2 regions of the Alcaligenes ammonioxydans genome follow, and region 2 is predicted to be linked to the other one. Evidence: riboswitches for the same ligand, from Rfam matches in the RefSeq annotation. Region 2 holds a riboswitch; the other holds the start of a gene.
What was found. Region 2 has a riboswitch for glycine ahead of FE795_RS17260 (D-amino acid dehydrogenase). Riboswitches for the same ligand answer to the same signal wherever they lie in the genome.
Positions count from the first base shown of each region.

Region 1: another riboswitch for glycine. It lies ahead of FE795_RS06225 (amino acid permease); the one in region 2 lies ahead of FE795_RS17260 (D-amino acid dehydrogenase).

Region 1 covers NZ_CP049362.1:1,377,860-1,390,168, reverse strand. Annotated here, with positions in the region: gene FE795_RS06275 (response regulator) at 215-877, shown strand; gene FE795_RS06270 (ATP-binding protein) at 890-2,245, shown strand; gene FE795_RS06265 (cold-shock protein) at 2,418-2,627, opposite strand; gene FE795_RS06260 (FAD-dependent oxidoreductase) at 3,016-4,344, shown strand; gene FE795_RS06255 (thiosulfate oxidation carrier protein SoxY) at 4,331-4,834, shown strand; gene soxZ (thiosulfate oxidation carrier complex protein SoxZ) at 4,848-5,174, shown strand; gene FE795_RS06245 (c-type cytochrome) at 5,337-5,690, shown strand; gene FE795_RS06240 (NAD(P)/FAD-dependent oxidoreductase) at 5,693-6,988, shown strand; gene FE795_RS06235 (YeeE/YedE family protein) at 7,021-8,028, shown strand; gene FE795_RS06230 (isochorismatase family protein) at 8,052-8,483, shown strand; glycine riboswitch at 8,738-8,827, shown strand; gene FE795_RS06225 (amino acid permease) at 9,242-10,612, shown strand; gene FE795_RS06220 (TRAP transporter small permease subunit) at 11,023-11,523, shown strand; gene FE795_RS06215 (TRAP transporter large permease) at 11,513-12,309, shown strand, end outside.
Region 2 covers NZ_CP049362.1:1,667,159-1,679,467, forward strand. Annotated here, with positions in the region: gene FE795_RS07545 (MFS transporter) at 1-109, shown strand, start outside; gene FE795_RS07550 (hypothetical protein) at 248-517, opposite strand; gene FE795_RS07555 (YggS family pyridoxal phosphate-dependent enzyme) at 514-1,317, opposite strand; gene FE795_RS07560 (aminotransferase class I/II-fold pyridoxal phosphate-dependent enzyme) at 1,395-2,702, shown strand; gene FE795_RS07565 (DMT family transporter) at 2,774-3,676, opposite strand; gene FE795_RS07570 (MarR family winged helix-turn-helix transcriptional regulator) at 3,761-4,276, shown strand; gene FE795_RS07575 (VRR-NUC domain-containing protein) at 4,316-5,983, shown strand; partial or broken gene FE795_RS17255 (ATP-dependent DNA helicase) at 6,781-8,157, shown strand; gene FE795_RS17260 (D-amino acid dehydrogenase) at 8,102-9,463, opposite strand; glycine riboswitch at 9,512-9,592, opposite strand; glycine riboswitch at 9,597-9,684, opposite strand; gene FE795_RS07585 (ABC transporter ATP-binding protein) at 9,777-10,847, opposite strand; gene FE795_RS07590 (ABC transporter permease) at 10,844-12,309, opposite strand, start outside.

The DNA.
Region 1 (12,309 bases), 290 kb from region 2:
GAGAAACGTCATTGCCCCAGCCGGTTTTATTAAAAAAGTAAGTACCGAGATGCAAATGCAATGCAATCTAGCTCACAGTAGAGGATCAGGATTAAGGCCAAATTAAGAGAGAGGCGCCTTTTGCCGCCCGCCTCAAGACTGCTAACATGAACGCCGAAACGTAATGAACATCAGGCTTTGCCTGAACACGCCGCATTCGCGACAAGGGGGGAGAATGCACGTCTTACTGGTTGAAGATGACGCGCTGGTCGCCAGCGGAATTGTGGCCGGCCTGCGATTGCACGGCTTGACGGTGGACCACGTAGGCACCGCCAGTCTGGCCGATACGGCCTTGCTGTCCTCGCACTTTGATGTCTGTATTCTGGATCTGGGCTTGCCCGATCAGGACGGACTGACGCTGCTGCGCCGCTGGCGCGATCAGGGCCGCAAACTGCCCATTCTGATCCTGACCGCCCGCGATGCGCTGCATCACCGGGTCGAGGGCTTGTTGGGCGGAGGCGATGACTACGTCATCAAGCCTTTTGACCTGGACGAGCTGCTGGCGCGTCTGCATGTGCTGACACGACGCTTGGCCGGTCACGAAACCGACTGCATTGAATATGGACGATTAAGCTTCTGTGCGTCGACCGGCCATGTCACTCTGGATGGCAAGCCAGTCAGCCTGGCCCGGCGCGAACTGTCCCTGTTGCGCGCCCTGCTCAACAAACCCCATGCCATTCTGAGTGCCGAACAGCTGTGTGACAGCGTCTACGGGTACGACCAGGATCTGGAAAGCAATGCCATCAATGTCCATATCTACCATTTGCGGCGCAAGCTGGGCAGCCATATCGTTGAGACCGTTCGCGGTCTGGGCTACCGACTGGGGCCGGCGGGCTAGGAAAGAAACAACATGAGTTTGCGCCTGAGGTTGCTGCTGGTGATCGGCATTTCCCTGACCGTGCTATGGAGTGCCGTGGCGGCCTGGATGCTGATGGATGCGCGCCATTCCCTGCGTGAGGCGCTGGACAGCCGTCTGGCGGCCTCGGCGCGAATGGTGGCCGGGCTGGTGGCCCAATTTCCGAATCTACAGGAGTTGGCCCAGTCAGCCGAACGCCCCTTGGACATCATTGCCCGCGACGGGGTTGCCTGCGAGATCAGCGTGGTGCGCAGTGAAGTGGAGATTCAGGCAGTCAGCCGTACCGCCGGCAGTCCGGACATGTCGCAAGTGGCCTTGGGCTTTGGCACCCATATCCATGGCGGCAAGCGCTGGCGCACCTTTGTCCTGCGCGAGGGGCATATCCAGATTGCCGCCGCTGACAGCATCGAGATACGCGAATCCCTGGTACGGGAAATCATGCTCTCGGCCGGGCTGCCTTTCGTAGTGGCCCTGTTTGGCAGTCTGCTCCTGTTGTGGATAGGGATCGGTCACGGGCTGGCCCCTCTGGAGCGGATTCGGGATTTGCTGGCCCGCCGCCGTCCCGGTGACGACAGCCCGCTTCCCCAGGTCAAAGCCCCGGTGGAGCTGCAGCCGCTGCTGCGTACGATTGAAGCGCTGCTGGAGCGGCAACAGGCCGCCATCATGCGTGAACGCCGCTTTACCGATAGCGCAGCCCACGAATTGCGCACCCCGCTGACAGGCATCAAAACCCACCTTCAAGTGGCTCATTTGGCGGCCCAACGTCCTGGCGAGCGTGACACGCTGGATGCCGCCTTAAGTCAGGCCGATCAGGGTGTGCAGCAACTGCAAAATATCCTGCAAAGGCTGCTGGAGCTGGCTCGGCTGGACGGCCAGGGCGCGAGTCAGGAAAGCAGTCAGGCCGATGAAGCCGTCTATGCAGCTTTACATGCGCTCAAGGCCATCCATGGTGACACCATCGACGCCATCACGCTGGACACACACACTCAACCCGGACCGGTGCAAATTGAAAAGTCCTTGCTGACAGTAGCCATACAGAACCTGATCGATAATGCCCTGCGCTATGCCAAGGCCTTGGCAGCCATCAGCCTGCGAATTGAGGCGGGAGAACCGGGATACCTGCGTATCAGCGTATTGGATAATGGCCCTGGCTTGAGCGAGAGCGAACGCGATCTGGCTATGAACCGCTTCTGGCGTGGCTCACAGCAACAGGCCGGTTACGGACTGGGCTTGTCCATCGTGAACGCCATCGCCACCCAGCATGGAGGAACGCTGGAGCTGCTGAACCGGCAAGGTGGCGGTCTGGAGGCTCGGCTAACCGTACCACTAAGCGCGTCAACGCCGCTCTAAAGCGACGTGTCGCTCCAGCTGCCCGACATCGGACCTACTGCTGGTAGAGCACGCAGCGCCCATCTCTGGATTGCAGGTGGCAGCTTGCCAAGCATTAAAAAAGGCCGGAACCTTGGCGGGTTCCGGCCTTTTCAGTTTGACGCGGTGCTTGCCGGTTCAGGCAAGCCCATCATCAAAGAATTTGGATTTTAGTTGCGCATGGGCCTTTTTGGCCTGCACCTTCGATGAAGGAAACGCGTTGGTTCTCTTCCAATGTTTTGAACCCGGTTCCCTGAATTTCACTGTGGTGTGCGAAGAGATCCTTGCCGCCGTTCTCCGGCACGATGAATCCGAAGCCTTTTTCGCTGTTGAACCACTTCACAATACCAATTTCTGTCTTCAAAATAAGTCCTAAATGTAAAAACGAACAGAGAAAAAATTTCTCTCCCTGCACTATCCTCCGATTTTGTGCACAAAGATAGCGCCGTTACGTTTTAATCCAAAAAATCCGGTTTTTCTGTTGTTTCCTGAGCATTTCCGAGTGTTAACCCTTACCCGCAGTCCGACGTTTCCACCGCACGACCAGCCCTCCCCCCCACTTCGTTCTTCCCCCACCCGCACTGAACTGCGCTGCTGCACCGTGCCTGAGCGGCCTCTAACCTTGGTTTCAACGCCTTGGCCCGGCAAAAAACCCCACGCAGCCCCGACAGTCTTGGCTATACTGGCTCGCACCAAGCGGTCTACTTACCAGGATTGACGTGTGTCATGTCATGATCACGAGGAACATAACAATGAATCGTAGAAATTTTCTGCTGGCCACCCCAGCCGCCGCACTCGGAACAATTGTTCTTCCTTCCACCAGCCTTTCAGCCCCCGCCATCATCACCAACACCAGTCAGATCCTGCCGCGCCACACCAAAGGCCCGCGCATTGTGATTTGTGGCGGCGGTTGGGGCGGGATGACCGCTGCCAAGTATCTGTCCAAGCTGGTTCCCCAAGCTCAGGTTGTGCTGATCGAGCGCAACCCCACCTTCTGGTCGGGGCCCATGAGCAACAAGTGGCTGATTGATATCGTCAACACTGATTTCCTGAACCATGACATGCTGGCTCCTTCGATCAAGTATGGGTACAGCTTGGTGCATGCCGAAGTCACAGCCATCGAACGCGACAAGAAAACCGTACGTACCACCCAGGGCGCGCTGGAATACGACTACCTGATCCTGTCGGGCGGCATACGCAATGCCTATGACGCCTGGTTTGGCAATGACACCTACGCCGCGGAATACACACGCCAGCACTTTCCCAATGCCTACATCCCGAACGCCGAGATGTTTGCTTTGAAGAACAAGCTCAAGGCCTTCAAGGGCGGCACCATTGTCATGACGCTGCCCCCGCCGCCCCACCGCTGTCCGCCCTCGCCCTACGAACGCGCCTGTTTGATGGCCTGGCACATCAAGACCAACAAGATTCCAGGCAAGATCATCATTCTGGACCCCAAGCCCAATATCGCCCCGATTGGCGAGGGCTACCGCGCCGCGTTCCAGGAGCTGTACCCGGACATCATCACCCATGTCCCCAATGCACGGGTGCGTGAAGTCGACCCCTTCAAAAAACACATCAAGACCACTGCAGGCGACTTTGATTTCGACGATGCCGTGCTCATGCCTCCGCATCAGGCGGCCGACATGGTCTGGAACGCGGGTCTGGTGGGCACAGGCCCTGACGGCAAACCCACCGGCTGGGCCAATATTGATCCGCGCCTGTTCACCGCACGCGACGACGACAATGTCTATGTGGTGGGTGACTCGATGGGCTTTATTTCCGATCAGTTCGGCCACTATCCCAAGAGCGCGCACGTTGCGCATGCCGTGGCGAAAATCGTTTCCCAGAACCTGGCCGAACGGATTGCAGGCAAGGAAGTCGTGCCGGTACTCCCCGACAACCTGTGCTACATGATGGTGAATGGGGACCCGCAAGAAGAAATTTCGGTCAAGTTTGAGTACGAGCTGGATGCCAGCGGCAAGGTGCTGCAAACACAGATTGATATGGATGTTCGCACCCCCGACCTTGTTCAAGAAGATTTTCAGTGGATCCAGAGCCGTTTCAATGACTTCCTCTAAACTTCCCTCCCGTTTCGTGCGTCGTCGCCAGCTGTTGCTGGGCAGTGCGGCCGGACTGGGCGCCGCCTGGCTGCCCGTCAATCTGCATGCACAAGTCGCTTTTGATCAATTGCTCAAGCCGGCCACCGCCGCCCAGGTCCAGGCGGTGGTGAACGAGTTCCTGAACGGCGCGACCCCTGAGGAAAAAGGCTTGAAACTGGACATGCCCGCCCTTGGAGACAACCCCGCCGCAGTGCCCGTCAAGGTCGTGCTGGACCTACCCGTCAATGACGAGCTGTACTGCCAGGAGCTGATCATTCTGGCCCAGGGCAACCCACACCCCCTGGCCTGCCGCTTTCGCTTTACCGCCCTGGCAGGTACAACGGAAGTCGCCGTGCGCCTGCGTCTGATTGAAACCCAAACCATCCGTGCCCTGGCACGGTTGAGCGATGGCCGCGTTCTGAGCGCCCAGCATCACATCACCGTGACCGCTGGCGGCTGCGGCATGTAAACAAGAGCCCCTCATGAGTAAACCCCGTATCTGGATCAGCAACGCCACGCCCAAGACAGGCGAGATCGTGCGCGTGCGTGCGCTGGTAGAACACCGCATGGAAAGCGGCCTGCGCCTGAACAAAGAAGGTCAGGTTGTGCCACGCAACATCATCCACGAATTCAAGGCCACCTTTAACGGTGAACTCTTGTTCAATTGGCAACCGGAAACCGCCATTTCCCAAAACCCCTACCTTGAATTTACTTTTGTCGCACGACGCTCAGGGGTTCTGGAGATGAGCTGGACGGACGACCAGGGCGCTGTCATCACCGGCCAGACCGAGCTGAGCATCAGCGACTGATTATTGCTCGGTTCCCATCAGACTCCCTACCCCCATCTCGGCGCCCCTATTGGGCGCTGAACTCATAACAGCGTTCTATATAGTCATACAAAGTGGGCGTAAGGAGAATGCTACGCTGAGCGTCTTTTCCTGCAACGAAGCACATTGACAAGAAGAATGCCCATGTCCCTCTCTCTGGTAGGTCGTCTCCTTTTCGCCCCCGCCTTGCTGGCGGCCAGCAGTGCCGCGGCACCGGCCTGGGCCAGTTCCACGCTGGATATCAAGACCGTAGCCAGCTCCTGTGCGAACTGTCACGGCCCGGATGGACGTTCCACCACCATCATTCCCTCGCTGGCAGGCCGTCCCCAGGCCGCCTTGCTGGAGCAGTTGCGTGCCTTTGCCTCTGACAATCCCCCGGCTGGCACCACCATCATGAACCGTCTGGTCAAAGGCTACCAGGATGCGGATCTGCAAGCTCTGGCCCAGTACTTCTCGACACTTCCCTCCACCCCTGTCAGCATGGCGCAAGGACGTTAAGCATGAGCACACCCGTAAACTCCTCCCGTCGCCAATGGCTGAGCCGTGTCGGTAAGACCAGTGCCGCTGGCCTGGCTCTGAGTGCCTTGCCGGTGTATGCACGCAGCCGTTCCGCCCATGTGATTGTGGTCGGTGGCGGCTTTGGCGGTGCCACTGCGGCCCGCTACCTCAAGCGCGGCGATCCATCCCTGAAAGTAACCTTGATCGAACCGGCCACCACCTTCTACACCTGCCCATTCAGCAATCTGTATCTGGCCGGTCTGCGCCGCTTTGAACAGCAGGGCCACGGCTTTGAGGACCTGCGTGCAGCGGGTATTGAGGTGATCCACGATCGGGCAACGGCAGTGGACTCCCAGGCCAAAACCCTGAGCCTGTCCAAAGGCCAGACGCTGTCCTACGACAAGCTGCTGCTCTCGCCTGGCATTGATTTTCGCTGGAACACCCTGGAAGGGTATGACGAGGCCGCCGCCTTGTTGGCGCCGCATGCCTGGAAAGCCGGTGAGCAAACCCGGCTGCTCAAACGCCAGCTCGATGCCATGCCCAACGGCGGCACTTTTATTATGGTGGCCCCCGAAAACCCATTCCGCTGCCCGCCTGGCCCCTACGAGCGCGCCAGCATGGTGGCTCACTACTTCAAGCAGAACAAACCCAAGTCCAAGATTCTGATTCTGGATGCCAAAGACAGCTTCTCCAAACAAGGCCTGTTTCAGGACGGTTGGAAACACGTCTATGGCGACATGATCGAATGGGTGCCCTTCTCCAAGGACGGCAAAGTCACCCGCGTGGATGCCGCCAAGCTCAGCGTGGAAACCGAGTTTGGCGAAATCCACAAGGCCGATGTGCTCAACGTGATTCCGCCTCAAAAAGCGGGAACCATTGCCGAACAGGCCGGTGTCACCAACGCCAGCGGCTGGGTGCCCATTGACCCGCATACCTTCGAATCCGAGCAGGTCAAAGACATCTATGTGGTGGGCGATGCCACCATTGCCTCGCCCATGCCCAAGTCCGGCTTCTCGGCCAACACACAAGCCAAGCTGGCAGCGGCTGCCATCATCAATGCCTTGAACGGCAAGCCCGTGCCACAGGCGACCCTGAGCAATACCTGCTACAGTTTGATCGCTCCTGACTATGGCATTTCCGTGGGGCATTTGTACGCCTTTGCCGATGACAAGTTGGCCGAAGCCTCCGGCGGGGTCAGCCCCAAAGAAGCCAGCCCGGCCTTTCGCAAGCAGGAAGCCCAGTATGGCGAGGCCTGGTATGCCGCAATCAGTCGCGACATCTGGGGCACCCAAGGCTAAGTGGTTTCAATCCCGTTCCCTCTCCAGCGCACATGATGAATACAGAACTTGTACTGTGGGTCAGCTTGGCCATTGGTCTGCTCTTTGGCATGAGTGGCCAGCTCAGTGGTTTTTGCTTTTATCGTGGTTTAACCGAGCGCTGGTCCGGGCGCAGCGGCTACAAGCTCCAGGGCTTTGCCCTGGCGCTGGCCGTGGCCCTGGCCGGTACACAACTGGCTGCAGGCAGTGGGCTGATCAGCCTGGACAAGGTCTTGTACCTGAATCCGACCTTTTCCTGGCTGCTGGTGCCGGTCGGTGGCGTGCTGTTTGGTATAGGAATGACCTTGGCCAATGGCTGCGGTGCCCGCGCTCTGATTCTGTTGGGGCAAGGTAATTTGCGCTCTTTTGTAGTGCTGTTATGCCTGGGTATCGCCGCTTACATGACCTTGACCGGACTGCTGGCCCCGCTACGCATGAACCTCGCCCAAGTCAGCAGCATCACCCTGCCTGCCGTCACCCTGCCCGCAGGCCCCGTACGATCCATCGTCATTGCGCTGCTCGTTGCCGCTTTAATCGCCTTTTCCCTGCGCCCCCGTCTGGACGGCCAGCGGCTGAGTGATCTGCTGGCAGGCGCCTTTATCGGGCTGCTGATCGTAGCAGGCTGGCTGACCACCGGTTGGCTGGGCGATGACCCCTTCGAGCCTGTGCCCGTCAGCTCGCTGAGCTTTGTGGCCCCGATTGGGGAAAGTATTCAATACGCCATGATCTCCACCGGCATGAGTCCACGCTTTACCATCCTGATGGTGGCGGGTGTGCTGGCCGGTTCCTGCCTGAGTGCTCTGCTGCGCCGACGCTGGAAACTGGAAGGCTTTGAATCACCGCGCCACATGCTGCGTGCCATGACCGGCGGCACCCTGATGGGCGTAGGCGGTGTGCTGGCCCTGGGCTGCACCATCGGCCAGGGCTTGAGTGGCCTGTCTACCTTGTCCGCCACCTCCTTGCTGGCGGTGCTGGGGATCGTGATTGGCTCGCGCCTGGTCTGGGCACGCCCCAACTCCTGAGCCCGTGTTTCAATAGGGGTTTGATGGACCACCCTGCAGGCTGCCCGACGCTCCTGAGGCTAGCATTGCTGCAGGCGCTGATCGAGCAGCATGACGAGTCCCAAACCCCTTTCCTCAGTCAGCTCGGCTGGTGTCCGCCGCGCGATGATTGCTGCCTGATCGATGCCGACGCCATCTTCATCAAGCATGGTTACACACCCAGCCCTGCTGCAATGGAGTATCTGCGGCAGTATCAGGCCGATCGCATTCTGGTCTGCGGTATTCAGACCGATACCTGCGTGCTGGCTGCGGGTTTTGCCTTGTTTGATGCTGGGCTGCATCCCACCCTGATTACCGATCTAACCGTGGGTTCATCGCTGGATCGATCCGGCGCGATGGGCATCAAGCTGTGGAAACATCACTTCGGTCGCACGATTCATAGCCGCGAGCTGCGGCTTGAGCAGGACCCGCCATAACCTTAGTCACTCCCCTTGCGTTACGCCTTGCTTGTCATTGACACCCGCTTGCTAAACGCTCTTAAGCCTGTCGACCCTCTGATGCATCGCATCGGCCCGCTTCAGTGCCCAGCTGCCAAGCGTTCTGCGCCTCATGTCTGCGGTCCCACATAGCCACAAAACCGGCCAAGAAACAAGAATTACCCGTCTTAAAACACTACAGGTTAACGCTAGTAGTCATCGCTTTTTGCCTGTCTATACAATAGCGGCGTCAATAACGGTTCAGGTGAGAGTCTTCACATTGATGAAGCGCCGACGGAGCAACGACCCCGGAATCTCTCAGGCAAAAGAATCCTGAACCTTTGACCATCTGGAGAGAGGCACACCCGTGCCCACCGAAGGGGACCATCGCGAACCGATGGATAAGCTCTCAGGTAAACGGACAGAGGGGGTACAGAGACCATATGGTCTTTGTTCACCTATTTGTCCGGAGTCTATCTATGAGCAGATAGTCAGGTGCCTTTTCTGGACGCCTGACCCACCACTACTTTATTTCTATTTTTAATCGCACACAGGTCTGTTCTGACATTTCATGTCATCAGAACAAGGAGGACTGTTGTGCGCTCCCCATCATATTTAGATCGGTATCAAGAAAACCGTCCTTGAGGACGGGTTGTACCCTTTGTTTTCTCGCAGCACAGTCATAATTACGCATTTGAACGAATAAAAATCAGGAGAACAGTGTGTCTCAGCAACATTCATCTGGACTGCAGCGCTCGTTGAAAAACCGGCACCTGCAACTGATAGCAATTGGAGGCGCTATCGGCACAGGGCTATTTATGGGATCAGGCCGCACGATCAGCCTGGCCGGCCCCTCGGTCTTGTTTACGTACATGATCATCGGGTTCTTTTTGTTTTTTGTTATGCGGGCAATGGGAGAATTGCTTCTGCATAATCTGGAATACAAATCTTTTGTCGATTTCGCCGCCGATATTCTAGGCCCGACCATGGGCTATTTTCTGGGCTGGAGTTATTGGTTTTGCTGGGTAGTCATTGGGATTGCAGATATTGTGGCCATTACCGGCTATACCCAATTCTGGTGGCCGGATATTCCATTGTGGTTACCAGGACTGGCCTGCATTGCTTTTTTGCTGGTCTTTAATCTGCTGTCGGCCAAATTATTTGGTGAGCTGGAGTTCTGGTTTGCACTGGTCAAGATTATTGCCATTGTGGCCCTGATTGGCGTGGGTGCGTATCTGCTGTTTACCGGCTTTGTGGGCCCAACCGGTGAAAAAGCCAGCCTGACCCACTTGTGGGATCGGGGCGGGATGTTCCCCAATGGCCTGGGTGGCTTTTTTGCTGCCTTCCAGATCGCCATCTTCGCATTCGTGGGTATTGAGCTGGTGGGTACGGCCTCGGCTGAAACAGCGGACCCTGCCAAGAACCTGCCCAAAGCCATCAACAAGATTCCCGTTCGCGTGATTGTGTTTTACGTGCTGGCCCTGACCGCCATCATGACCGTCACTCCCTGGGATATTGTGGCCCCCAACAAGAGCCCCTTTGTGAACATGTTCTTGCTGATCGGCGTAGGTGCAGCCGCTGCCATCATCAACTTCGTGGTGTTGACCTCGGCCCTGTCCTCGGCCAACAGCGGCATGTTCTCGACAGGCCGCATGTTGTACGGTCTGTCCAAGAACAAGCTGGCTCCTGAAGCATTCAGCCAGCTGTCGCGCAATGGTACCCCCCGCAATGGCCTGATCTATTCTTGCGCCCTGTTGCTGTCCAGCCTGTTCCTGCTGTATGCAGAAGGCGATGTCATGCGTGTGTTCACCATCGTGACCACCGTGGCCAGCATCTGCTTTATCTTTGTCTGGGCCGTGATCCTGATCACCTACCTGAAGTACCGCCGGGTTCGCCCCGAAGCCCATGCCGCATCGAGCTACAAAATGCCCTTTGCGATTCCCATGTGTTACCTGACCCTGGCTTTCTTTGCCTTCGCGCTCTATCTGTTCAGCCAGGAAGAAGAAACCCTGATCGGCCTGATTGCCACGCCGTTCTGGTTCCTGGCGCTGTTCATCTGCCTGCCTTTCTACAAGAAACGCATGAAACAGCATCTGGCCCTGGGCCTGGCGGCGCAAAGCGTCCGTTAAGATCCCCTGCGCCCAACACGGCCCTGCCAGGGGCCGTGTTGCCGCAGCCAGGGGCTGGCTCCACAGGCGTAGGTCCGCACCCACAGACGACCTCTCATCCTGCAATCGTGGGAGAGTAGACCTGGAGCAAGGGCTGAAGCCCGGCACTCGAAAGCCACCCTTTGGGGTGGCTTTTTCTATGTGCAGACAAGCGGTAGCCGAGAGCCCCCAACCCTTTAGGCCCCCGATATTTCACGCCAATAACACAGATTCAGACGGAAAAACCTTTTACACGCCCTCATTTACACCTTATTACCCTTAATGCCTTCTCTCAGGTTGACGTAAGGGTAAACCCAAGTTGTGACACGGCAAAGCTTACTCATAGACTAAACCCGATGTGTAGCCAATAAGAATGTACAAAAGGGACAAGCATGGTTTTACGTCTAATCGACTCGCTCAATGAATGGATAGGGAAGCTTATTTCCTTTATCGCCATCATTTTTTCCACCATCATTATTTACGAAGTCTTCATGCGCTACGTGATGAACCAGCCCACACGCTGGACTTTTGACGTCACCAAGCAGCTATATGGGTTTTACTTTCTGATGTTGGGCGCCTACGCACTCAAGCACCAGGCCCACGTCCGCGTCGATCTGCTCATCCAGCGCTTTTCTCCTGCCGTCCGCAAATGGACGGAAATTGCAGGTTACCTGATTTTCTTTTTCCCCTTCGCCTGGGTTTTCCTGACCCGCAGCTATGACTTTGCCATGCGCTCCTGGGCTCAAGGCGAGACCACCTACGGCGCGGTCCAATTACCTGTTTATCCACTCAAACTCTCCATGGTTCTGGCGGCCGCCTTGCTGCTGCTCCAGGGAATTGCTGAAGTTATCCGTTTGCTCAGTCAGAAGGACGCCCCCCGCCATGACGCCTGAATTGATTGCACTTGTCATGGGTGGCCTGCTGTTGCTGGGGCTGTTCATGGGACACCCCTTGGCCTTTGTTCTGGGCAGCACGGCTGTCATCGGCGCGCTGGTGGCGGGCAAACCCATGGTTCTGGGCATTGTGGTTAACCGCATTTACGGCGATGTCCTGGACAACTACACGCTGATTGCCATCCCGCTGTTTATTCTGATGGCACGTTTTCTGTCCGACTCAGAAGTCACCGACAAGATGTTTGAGGCCTTGCGCCTGCTGATGTCTCGCGTTCGGGGTGGGCTGGCGCTGGCTGTGGTATTTATCTCCATCTTGCTGGCAGCCACCACCGGCATTATCGGCGCCTCGATTACGGTTACCGGCATGATGGCACTGCGCCCCATGCTGCGCTATGGCTATTGCCCCAAGTTGACCACCGGTGTGATTGCCGCTTCGGGCTGCCTGGGCATCCTGATCCCGCCGTCCATCATGCTGATCCTGATGGCCAGCTACTCCCCACTGTCGATTGGCGAGCTGTTTGCCGGCGCGCTGATTCCTGGCGTGCTGCTGGGCCTGCTCTATGCCCTGTGGGTCGTGTTTGTTGCCTGGCGTCATCCTGAACGCGCCCCTTCCGTGGAGCCCGATGAAAAGATCTCCAGGCCCGCCTTGATCCGCATGCTGCTGGTGGAAGCCGTGCCACCCATCTTTCTGATTCTGGGCATTTTAGGTTCCATGCTGGCCGGCATTGCCACGGCCACCGAAGCCTCCGCTATCGGGGTGCTGCTGTCCTTGCTGATCGTGATTTT
Region 2 (12,309 bases):
GACGGATCTGACCGGTTCCGGTAGCGCCGCCTTGTGGCTGTTTGCCGGCAGCTTGATGGTAAGTTGTTTGCTGGCCTTTGCCTTGCCGGCCAAACAGGTGAATCGTTAAGTCTTAGTTGGGACTGATAGTCTGAAACACAAGAAACATACCCGGCTGCTGGCCGGGTATGTTTTTTTTTGAGGCAGCGGGTAAGCGCCACAGGGTTGCACACGTGTGATGGGCTTGTGGCCCGGCCACGGGCTGGGTTCAGGCGGTCACCTTGCTGCCTTGTTGCAGCCAGGCCTGCAGATCGACCGTTTCGTACAGTACCTGCGCGCTCAGGACACGCAGACCGTGCGGGCCGCTATCGAGGATGCGATGTTCGCCTTTGGCTTGTTGCAACTCCAGCTCGGTGTCTGGCAGCGTCATCAAGTGTCGGGCTACGGCCAACAGTTGTTCGGGAGGGCAGCAGGGGCTGGATTCAAAGTGACCGATTTCCCTGCCGTTTTGACGAATGATCAGGCGTAGTGGGTTCATGATGTTGTTGCCGTATCAGAGACGGGCCAGTAAAAGTTATTGGGCGTGGCGCGTGCGCCAAAAATAGCTTGTCCGACGCGCACAATGGTTGAGCCTTCGGAGATGGCAACTTCGTAGTCGCCTGACATGCCCATGGAGAGCTCGTGCATGTTTTCGGCATGCGGGATGTCGTTGCGTAACTGATCGCGCAAGTTGCGCAGCAGCGCAAAGCAGGGGCGCACCCGTTCAGGATCGGCGTCCATCAGGGCCAGGGTCATCAGACCTTTGACCTTTAGGGCAGAAAACTGTGGTAATTCGCGCACAAATGCGTGAACGTCTTGCGGCGGCAAACCGAATTTGCTGTCCTCGTTGGAGGTGTTCACCTGTACAAAGACATCCAGACTGCGGCCTTCGATTTGCAGGCGACGATCCAGCGCCTCGGCGGTCTTGAGCTTGTCCAGTGCGTGAAATTCGCGCGCAAAGCGTGCAACCGACTTGGCTTTATTGCTTTGCAGGTGTCCAATAACAGCCCATTCCAGATCCGGCAGTTCCTCGCGCAGGGCCTCGTACTTGCCTTCGGCCTCTTGCACCTTGTTCTCGCCCAGCAGGCGGCAGCCGGCTTGATACGCCAGACGAATGCGGTCAATCCCGAAGGTTTTGCTGACAGTGAGCAAGCGGACATCGCCGGGAGCACGTCCGTACCGCACGCAGGCGGCATCAATTCGTTGTTGTACCAGGGCAATGCGTTCCCGAAATGCCTCTACACTGGTGGAGGTGGGATAATGCTCGGTGTGAAGTAGATCAGGGGCGGATTCGGACATGGCGCACCAGTAAGGAAGAAAAAAAAGATAAACTCGACCCTGCGGGTCGCGCATAAACTATTATGTCATAGGTCAAAATGAATATCCAGGGAAGCAATGCGAAGGAACTTTTCGATGATATCCGTCAGCAGGTGGCGCTGGGGCGGATAGCGCCGGGTCAGATCCTGCCGCCGGTGCGCGAGTTGGCTCAGACACTGGGACTGAACCGGAACACGGTTGCCCTGGCCTACAAGCGCCTGGTGTCTGCGGGCGTGGCCGATGCGCAAGGTCGTCGTGGTACGCGCATTCGCGAGGCGATCCGGGAGCTGGCGCGGGAAGGGCACGGAGCCAGTTCTGCCTTGCAGGATCTGGCCAGCGGAAACCCGGCGCTGGAATACCTACCGGCTCCGACTCAGTTGGTGGCCGGGGTGCGAGGTCAGACTCAGGCCCTGTATGGCGCCGATCCCCTGGTGCCGGAGCTGCGCGCAGTGTGTCAGCAGGTATTTCATAAAGATACGCCCCCGGAAACCGACTACCACGTCAGCTACGGCGCGGTGGATGCCATAGAGCGTTTGCTACAGGCTTTCCTGCTGGCGGGCGACAAGGTTGGCATTGAGGACCCAGGCTATTTGAACAGCATCAATTCCGTTCATACGCTCGGCTACAAACCAGTCGGTATTGAGGTCGACAGTGAGGGCATGGTGCCAGCCTCACTGGAGGCAGCATTGGCCGACGGCCTGCGTGCCTTGATCTTGACGCCGCGGGCTCACAATCCCACTGGGTGTTCGCTTAGTCGTACCCGGGCCAAGCAGATTGAGCAGATCCTGAAGCAGTATCCTGAGCTGTTGCTGATGATTGATGACCATTTCTGGATGCTGGCCAGCAGTCCTTACCGGAATGTGATTCCCGCCGAGCACTTGCGTTGGGCCTTGATCCGTTCTGTCTCCAAGGGACTGGGGCCTGATTTGCGGGTGGCCCTGGTGGCGTCTGACCTGCAAACCAGCGAACGCTTGTCACAACGCCTGGCGTCGGGGGCGCAATGGGTGAGTCACCTCTTGCAGCAAATGGTGGTACACGGCTTGACGGACGCCCAGATCAAGGCTCAGACCCGCGCCGCCCAGGCTGCCTACGTACAGGCCCGGGCCGACCTGATGCAGGCCTTGAAAAAGCAGGGCATTCCGTTCTGGGATAGCGAAGAAGGGTTCAACCTATGGATACCCCTGGACCGGGAAGCCGAGCCTGTGCTGGCCGGGCTGGCCGCGCGTGGCTGGTTGGTTCGCTCGGGCCAGGTTTTCGGGGTGAGCCATCCAGCCCAAGGCTTGCGCGTCAGCTTTGCGAGTTTGAATGCGAAAGATGCGCAACGTTTTGCCGCTGATCTGGCACAGGTTCTGAAAGAGCGGTACTAGTCACTATCTTGCCGCTTCCGGCGAAGTGGCAAGATGGTGAACTCGTTGCAGTGCGCCCATGGCTGGTTTTACTAAGGGGCGCTTTTTTTACGTCCCTCAGAGCGTGGGGCAGGCGGACGATTGCTGATCCATTGGACCGCCAGCACGCTGCCCATCACCAACACCATGCCCAGCAGGCTGGTGCCAGTCATGGCCTGACCCAGAATCAGCCACCCCAGTATCACGGCGGTCAAGGGGCTGAGCAGCCCCAGGGACGACACCGCCACCGATGGCAGGACTGCAATCCCTCGGAACCACAAGGTGTAGGCCAGTAGCGCGCCGACCAGACACAGGTAGAGATAGCCGCTGATCTGCATCATGCTCAGGGAACCATCCAAAGGTGGGTCCAGCCATAAGGCCAGGGGAGCGAGCATCAATCCGCCCAACATCAGTTGCCAGGCCGTGAACGCCAATATTGGCATGCTGCTTCGCCAGCGATGCGACAGATAGGTGCCCAGTGCCATACACAAAGCCCCGACAATCGCCGCAAGCATGCCCCACGCGTCCCACTGACTGTGCGGCGAGAGCAGCAAAATACCCATGCCCACGATGCCAAGCACACAAGCGACTAAAGCCAGGCTGATCGGACGCTTGCCTTCCAGCGCCCAGGCTAGCGCAATGACCACCAAGGGTTGAGCGGCGCCCACAACGGCAGCCAGCCCGCCCGGCAGGCGATAGGCAGCCACAAACAAAAGCGCCTGAAAAGCGCCGATATTCAAGGCGGCCAAAATCAGGGTCCGCCCCCATTCCCCTTGGGCGGGCATGCGCCGACTCCATAACAGCAGGATCACACCGGCTGGAAAACAGCGTAGGAATGCGGCGATAAAAGGGCGATCCGCCGGCAGGATTTCGGTAGTCACAATATAGGTGGAGCCCCAAATGGCCGGGCCCAGTGCGGTCAGTGCCGTCACCAGCCAGAGAGAAAGTCGGGTCATGGTTAATTGTCTTGATGTCGAGATAAATGCCAGTGTAGGGACGTTTTATCTTAATATCAAGATAAATGTTTTTACCGAGAAATCATGAGCACTAGCGAAGAACAGGATGCCGTCGACCTGATTGTCAAGCAATGGCGTGAGCAACGGCCCGACCTGCAGAATCTGGATGCAATGGCTCTGCTTGGACGCATGACCCGCTGCTTTCAACTGGTTCAAAAGCAAATGGGCGAAAACTTTCGTCGTCATGGTTTGCAACTGGGTGAGTTTGACGTGCTGGCCAGTTTGCGCCGTTCCGGCCCGCCCTACACCTTGGCGCCCACGGCTTTGTTTTCCTCACTGATGGTCAGCTCGGGCACGATGACACACCGTTTGCACGGTCTGGAAAAGCAGGGCCTGATCGAGCGTATCGCCGACCCTGAGGATGCCCGTCGCAGCCTGGTACGGTTGAGTCCGGCTGGGCTGGCCTGTGTGGACGCGGTGGTAGTGGACCATCTGGCCAACGAGGAAAATCTGCTGCAAGGTCTGGATGCGACGCAGCGACAACGCCTGGACGGTTTGCTGCGTGACTGGATGCGTTTGTTGGAGTCGCGCCCGGTGTAAAGGAATGCTAAAGTAGCTGGATATATACACAGCCTGCTTATGATTTCGCCCGAGCTTCCTCCGTTTTATTACCTGCATAATTTCCACCAGGTATTGCAGTGGGTCCAGCAGGTCAGTGCCGACTTGCTGGAGCCCGAACATGTCCAGTGCGACCATGCTTTTGCGCAGGCGTCTCAGTCTGCGCAAGCACTGTTGGTGCGATTGTTGATGCGCAAAGGCCCGGTGTTTCGTATCGACAAGCTTCGTTATGCCGAAATCGAAGATCTGGAGGCCGCTGTGCAGGAACTGGCCGCCTGCAAACTCATAGAAATCGATCCTGCGCTGGATCTGGATACCCTGTTTGCCGTGCATACCATGCCTGAATTGCGTCGTATGTTTCATGATCTGCCCGCCGCCGGCCGCAAGTCGGATTATCAGCAATGGATAGCTCGGGCCCAGGGTGAGCAGGAGCGGCCTTTTTTGCAGTGGTGCGCGCGGCCAGAACTGCAGGCTCCCTTGCTGCGTTTGTCAGCGGCCGTGGTGCATTGGGCGCAGCGGCTGCAGCTGTTGTTCTTTGGCAATCATTACCAGGATTGGTCCGAGTTCGTATTAAGTGATCTGGGCCTGTATCGTTACGAGGCTGTGGCGCTGGATCAAGGCAGTCGAGCGTTCCGGCACCAGGAGGACGTGCGTTTGTATGAAACCCTGTCTGAACTGCGTGACGCACCGGACGAGGCCGATCTTGAGCACTGGACAGAGCGCTTTGCCGCGGTGCAAAGGATTCAGACGGACAGTGACTGGTTGCGGCGACGCAAGGCGAAAACCGTGTTTCAGCTGGGCCAGCAAGCCGAGCGACAACACTGGTGGTCACTGGCCGAGCAGGCCTACGCGCAGACCCGCTGGCCGGGCGCGCGTTATCGTCAATTACGGGTGTTGGAGCGGCAGGAAAAGCAAGAGGATGCCTGGCCCTTGTTTTGCCAGGCCTGGGAGCAACCCGAAAGTGAGGGCGAGGCACAGAAATTACGACGTATGCTGCCGCGCCTGCGTCGTAAGCTGGCGCTAGAGGCACCTCCCACTGCCCCATCCGGCAAACCGGCGAGCCGTACACAACGCAGCGACCTGGTGCTGCCTGATGATGGCAGTCGGGTCGAAGTGCAGGTTCTGTCCCATTGGAACAGCCCTCTGGCACCGGTCTTTTATGTAGAAAACACTTTGTTTCCCGCCTTACTGGGTTTGCTCGGCTGGGATGCCATTTACGCCCCTTTGCCTGGGGCTTTCTTTCATCCCTATCAGGCCTGTCCGGCCGACTGGGGGAGCCCGGATTTCGTGTCCCGCAGGCAGAACTTGTTTGATCAGTCTTTAAGCGTGCTGAACGGTACAGACTATAAAACCGTGATCTGGCAACGCTGGCAGGAAAAGCGCGGCATACAGTGTCCCTTGCTGATTTGGCCCGCCTTGGATGAATCCTTGATCGAGCAGGCTTTGCACTGCATTCCCGCCCAGCATTTGCAGCTCGTGTTCACGCGTATCTTGCAGGATTGGCGGGATAACCGTGCCGGCCTGCCGGATTTGGTGCGTTTCATGCCCGCCCAGCAAAGCTACGAGCTGATAGAAGTAAAAGGGCCCGGAGATCGTTTGCAAGATAACCAACGGCGCTGGTTAAGCTATTTCGAGCAGCACGCCATCCCCGCGCGTGTCTGCTATGTGACCCGGCCTGAGGCGTCATGAAAGCCTGGACGGTAGGCGTGCGAGCCTTATGCGAATTTACCGCCCGCAGCGGGGATCTGGACTTGCGCTTTACGCCTGCGGCGACGGCACAGGAAGGCATTCTAGGCCATCAGCAGTTAACGCTGCGTCGCCCCGAGCACTATGAAGCCGAAGTACCGCTGTCATATGAGATGGAAGGGCTCTTGGTGCGTGGCCGAGCCGATGGATTTGATCCCGTCAGCAATTGCCTGGAAGAGCTGAAAACCTATCGTGGTGCTTTTGATGCCATCCCCGGGCACCATAGACGCCTGCATCAGGCGCAAGCCAAGGTCTATGCTGCCATGTTGTGCCAGGAACGCGATTTGCCGGGGATGACAGTCAGCGTGGTGTATTACCACGTAGACAAGCACAAAGAGACCAGCATTTCCGAGTATCTGGAGCGCGCGGACCTGTGGGCCTTTTTTGAGCAGCAATGTCACGCATATGTAGCGTGGGGGCAGCAGGAGCAAAAACACAGGCTGGCGCGCGATCAAGCTTGTACTGCTCTGCAATTTCCCTTTGAACAGTTTCGTGCGGGTCAGCGGCAACTGGCTGTAGCTGCGTTCCGGGCGCAGCGCGATGCACAGTGCCTGTTAGCGCAAGCCCCCACGGGTATTGGCAAAACCTTGGCAGTCCTATTCCCGGGCCTGAAAGCCATGCCCGAGGCTGGTCTGGACAAGCTGTTTTATCTGACGGCTAAAAACTCGGGCCGGCAAATGGCGCTGGACGCCTTGCAGCGCTTAAGCCCGGATGGTGGGGGCGCGTGGCGGGTGCTGGAAATGGTGGCCCGCGACAAGCAGTGTCCCCATCCGGATAAAGCCTGCCATGGCCAATCCTGTCCCTTGGCCGAAGGCTTTTACGACCGGCTTCCCGCGGCCCGTCAGCAAGCTCTGGAGCAGCCCATGCTAACTAGCCAGCGCCTGCAGCAAGTGGCTAGCGAACACCAGGTCTGCCCCTATTACTTGAGCCAGGAAATGCTGCGTTGGGCGGACGCCATTGTGGGCGACTACAACTATTTTTTCGACTCACATGCGGTGCTCTATAGCCAGACCCTGGCCCAGCAATGGCGCAGCGCGATCTTGGTGGACGAGGCGCACAATCTGGTAGAACGTGCTCGTTCCATGTATTCCGCGTCCTTCTCGCAAGTGCAGTTGCGCATGGCACGTAAAGCCGCGCCTTCGGCCTTGAAGCGTCATTTCGCTCCATTGACTCGCTTGATGGAGGACCTGATACCCGAGGAAGGCGGTGACCAATGGGGGCTGGAAAAAATCCCGGAGGACTTGCTGGAGCAGTGCGAGTATCTGGCTGCCCGTTTAGGGGCCTATGTAGCGGAGAATCCCCTGCCGCAAGACAGCCCCTTGCTGCTGTTTTATTTCGAGCTACTGTATTTTGTGGACCTGGCCGGGCAGTTCGGCTCGCATTCCTTGTTTGATATTTTGGCGCAGCGCGATGGTGTACTTCTGAACCTGCGCAATATCGTGCCTGCTCCCTTTCTGGCCGAACGCTACGGCGATGCGCACGGCGTGGTGCTGTTCTCCGGCACGTTGAATCCTTCGCAGTTTTATCGTGATGTCTTGGGGCTGCCGCCCAGTACGGCAGAGTTGAACGTAGCATCTCCTTATCGAGCCGAGCAGTTGCGGGTACGTCAATATGCCGGTTTGTCCACGCGTTATGCCGACCGGGCGCAAAGCCTGAGCGGGGTGTGCGATATTGTCGGGCAGGCCTATCAGGAGCAGCCGGGCAACTATCTCTTGTTTTTGAGCAGCTTTGATTATCTGGAGCAGGTCAGCCAGGCCTTGCAGGAGCGCTGGCCGGATATGCCGCTTTGGCATCAGCAACCGGGTATGAGCGATCAGCAAAGAACGCAGTTTCTGGACCGCTTTACGCTGGACGGCAAGGGAGTGGGTTTGGCAGTGCTGGGGGGGGCGTTTTCAGAAGGGGTAGATTTACCCGGTAAACGCTTGATCGGTGCTTTTATTGCCACTTTGGGTTTGCCGCAATTCAACCCGGCCAATGAGTCGGTGCGGCAAGTCATGGCCCGGCTCTTTGGGGAGCGGCGGGCCTATGACTATACCTATCTGTATCCGGGACTACGCAAGATTACACAGGCCGCGGGTCGTGTGATTCGCGATGAACAGGATCAAGGCTTTGTGTATCTGCTGGACGAACGTTATGGGCAGCGGCGGGTGCAGCAGTTGTTGCCGGACTGGTGGCAAATTGAGCAGGTGCGGACTGACGCTCGTTCTGGGCAATCACCTCGGTGATGATCTGCGCAGTGGCGGCGGACAGGGTCCAGCCCAGGTGACCGTGGCCGGTGTTGTAGTACACGCCAGGACGGCTGCCCGCTTTTACGCGCGGCATCATGTCCGGCATCATGGGGCGCAAACCTGCCCACGGTACGACACGGTCGGTAGCCGCGTCGTGGAAGTTGCGACGTGTCCAGTTGGTCAGCGGGGCGATGCGATCGGCGCGTATGTCTTTGTTGGACCCGTTGTATTCCGCGGTGCCGGCCACACGCAGGCGGTCTTTGCCCAGGCGGCTGGTCACAATCTTGGCCTCTTCGTCCAGCAAACTGACCCAGGGGGCTGCATGTTGGGCTTCGGGCGTATCCAGGTACACCGAGATGGAGTAGCCCTTGACGGGATAAATATTGATGTAGTCGCCCAGCATACGGGCCAGGTGGCGGCTGCCTACGCCAGCGCACACGACCAGGGAGTCCACGGACAGCGTATGGGTGTGGGCATCTGCACCTTCGCCGGTACGGAGCTGGATACGGTGCGGTGGGCCGCAATCAATACCCAGGACTTCGGTATCCTGCAGAAACTTCACGCCGCGCTTGGCGCACGCATCGGCCAAGCCGCGGGTGTATTTGTGAATATCGCCGGTGGCGTCCGAGGGCGTGAAGAAACCGCCGTAATAGGTGCCTTGCAGAGCAGGTTCGATCTGATGGATTTCTTCGTTGGTAACGGTACGGCGTTCCAGACCGCCTTTTTGCAGTAGCTGGCTGACTTTTTTGCCAGACTCAAAGCCGCCGGGCGTGTGGTAAATATGCAAAATGCCGCGCTGCTCCAGGTCGAAATCAATATTTTCGTCCTTGGCCCACTGATACAAGTTTTCGCGAGCGGCAATGGCCAGCTTGACGGTCTCGATCGTGTTGCGCTCGTAACCGGAAATTGCCCCCACAAATTGGCCCATCCAGCTGTATTTGTGCCAGCTTGGCTTGGGGTTGAAGAGCAGTGGAGCGTCCTTGCGCATCATCCATTTCAAGCCTTTGAAAATGGTGCTGCGGCTGTTCCAGACCTCGGCATTGCAGGCGGAAAGCTGCCCGCCATTGGCAAAAGAAGTTTCCATCGCGGGGTAGCGAAGGCGGTCAATAACGGTGACTTGATAGCCCTTCAGACTAAGGGCGTAGGCGGTGGTGATTCCGGAAATACCGGCACCAATGACGGCAATATGCGACATAACAGGCTCCTGACAGGTGAATTACCACCGAGTAGTGGCAATACCCCATCTGTCCTGTGACCTGAGAGTTTATCCAACCTGTGCATCTGGCTGGGCTCCTTCGGTGGGCGTCAAACGCCGCTCTCCAGAGTGTCGGGCTGGTACGATCCTTTTGCCTGAGAGATTCCGGGGTGGTTGCTCCGTCGGCGCCTGACTGAACAGGTCTCTTTCATACCGCCTGTAGTGACGCGACTACATTAGCCGCGCTTACAAAAGTTTGCAATCAGGGTAAACCGGGAGCTGTGGGGGGCGGCTCCCGGTTTGGAGCGATGGATCAGGAGGGGTAAATCCACAGTTTGGAGGGCGGCAATTGCAGATGATGCACGCCACTGGGCAGTGGTTCAGGTCCGAAAGCTCGCAGTGTGCCGGCAGTCGGGTCGGCCATGCGGAAAACGTGCTCCCACTTGTCGCCCAGATACATGCTGGTGGATAGCTGCAGTGGCAGCGTATCGGGGCCGGGCTGCGCATTCAGTTGCACTTGTTCGACGCGAATCACGGCGGTGGCGTGCTGGCCGGCGCTCAGAGGAGCGGCGGCATGGCCCCATAACTCCCAACCAGGGCCGCTAAGCCGAGTTTGTTGATCGCGTTGCTCGGTAACCTTGCCTTGCAGATGATTGTTCGAGCCCATGAACTCGGCGGTGTACAGGGTCTTGGGATTGCTGTAGACCTCTTGCGGGGTACCTTGTTGCTCGATTTCGCCACCATTCAGCAACAGGATCCGGTCCGAAATCGCCATGGCCTCCGCCTGGTCATGGGTTACCATCAAAGCGGACAGGCCCATTTTCACAATCAGTTCGCGCAGGAACACGCGGGCCTCTTCACGCAGCTTGGCATCCAGGTTGGACAGTGGCTCATCCAGCAAGATGACCGGGGGGTTGTAAATCAGCGCACGGGCAATGGCCACACGCTGCTGTTGCCCTCCAGACAGTTGGCTGGGGTAGCGCTCGCCCAGGCCTTTCAACCCCAATTGATCCAAAATGGCGTCCACCCTTTGGCGGCTTTGCGCCTTGGAGGTTTTGCGCAGCGTGAGCGGATAAGCCACATTGTCCTGCACGGTCATGTGTGGCCACAAGGCATAGGACTGGAAAACCAGGCCCAGATTGCGCGCCTCGGCGGGCAGGTCGATACGGTTTTGCGAGTCGTACAGCACGTTCTCATTGATGGCGATACGCCCTTGGGAGGGCTGTTCGAGCCCGGCAACCGCACGCAGCAAGGTGGTTTTGCCACTACCCGAGGCCCCCAGCAGGGAAACCACCTCACCTTTGTTCAGGCTCATGGACACGCCTTTCAGGACCGGGTTGCGGTCGTAGGCCAGATGAATGTTGTCTACAGTCAGCTCGGTCATCGTAGTTTTACTCCGAAGCGCAATGCGATGGTCAGGCCAATGACCACCAGAACGATATTGATAAAAGACAGGGCAGCTACAATGTCGATGGCGCCGGTCGCCCATAGTGAAACCAGCATGGAGCCAATGGTTTCCGTGCCCGGTGTGAGCAGGTACACGCCGGTAGAGTATTCCCGCTCAAAAATCAGGAACATCAATAACCAGGACCCGATCAGGCCGAACTTTGCCAGTGGTAAGGTGATTTGACGTGTTACCTGACCGGGACGCGCTCCCGTGCTGCGGGCGGCTTCTTCCAGCTCCGGACCCACTTGTAAAAGGGTGGAGGAGATCAGACGCAAGCCGTAAGCCATCCAGACCACGCTGTAGGCCAGCCAGACGCTGAAGATGGTGCTGCGCAGGGCGCGCAGCGGACTGACGAGCGTGCCTTGCAACCATTCCGCCATGGGCAGGACCGACAAGTAGCCGTTTTCCAGGGACTGATCCAGCCACATGGGCACGAACAGGAACATCCACAAAAAGGCCAGACCCGCCAGTAGACCGGGGACGGCACGGGGTACCAGAACGCTGTAGTCCAGAAAGCGGGTGATGCCGTCTGGCTTGCGGTGCATGGCCAGGCCAATGAAGGTGTAGCAGATGACGGCCAAGGCGCCGCCAAATACACCAATCGCCACTGAGTTCAGAATGGCGCGCAGCAGATTGGCTTGCCCAAACACTTGCCGGAAGGCATCCAGGGAGAGCACGTCCATCAGCGAGACGCCAATCCCCCAGTTGGACACAAAGGCGCGTAAGACTACGCCCACCACCGGGGCAATGACGGTGAAGAACAACCACAGACCGACCAGTGTTGCAGCTGCCCAGCGCCAGCGGCCCAGCGGCAAGGCACGTGCCTGGGAGGCTTTGCCCTTGACGGTTACGAAGCGGTTGGCGGTGCGCATCAGACGGCGTTGCAGCATCACGAGCGGGATAGTCATGGCAATCAGGACGACTGCCACAGCCGCCATCAGGTGGTAGGACGGAATGCCGAGCTTGTTGGTGAGCTTGTATAGATAGGTGGCCAGTACCAGGTGGCCTTCAGGGTCGCCGAGCACCAGCACCAGACCAAATACTTCCAGCCCCAGAAAAAAGAGCAGAACGCAGGCGTACAGGATGGCGGGACGCACCATGGGCAGGCTGACCGAGCGCATGACCTGCCAGGGGCTGGCACCGGCGCTGCGGGCGGCTTCTTCCACATCCGAGCCCATGCTGCGCAAGGCCGAGGAAATGTACAGATAGGCGTGGGGAACGTGCGTCAGACCGGCAATGATGACAATGCTGGTGAAGGAGTAAATGCTCCAGGGGACAAAGCCGATCAGCTCCAGCGTCCAGGTGGAGAAGAAACCGACGGGTCCGGCGGCAACAATATAGCCAAAGCCCAGCACCATGGGCGAGACGAAAATCGGGACCAGAATGAGCGGTTCAATCC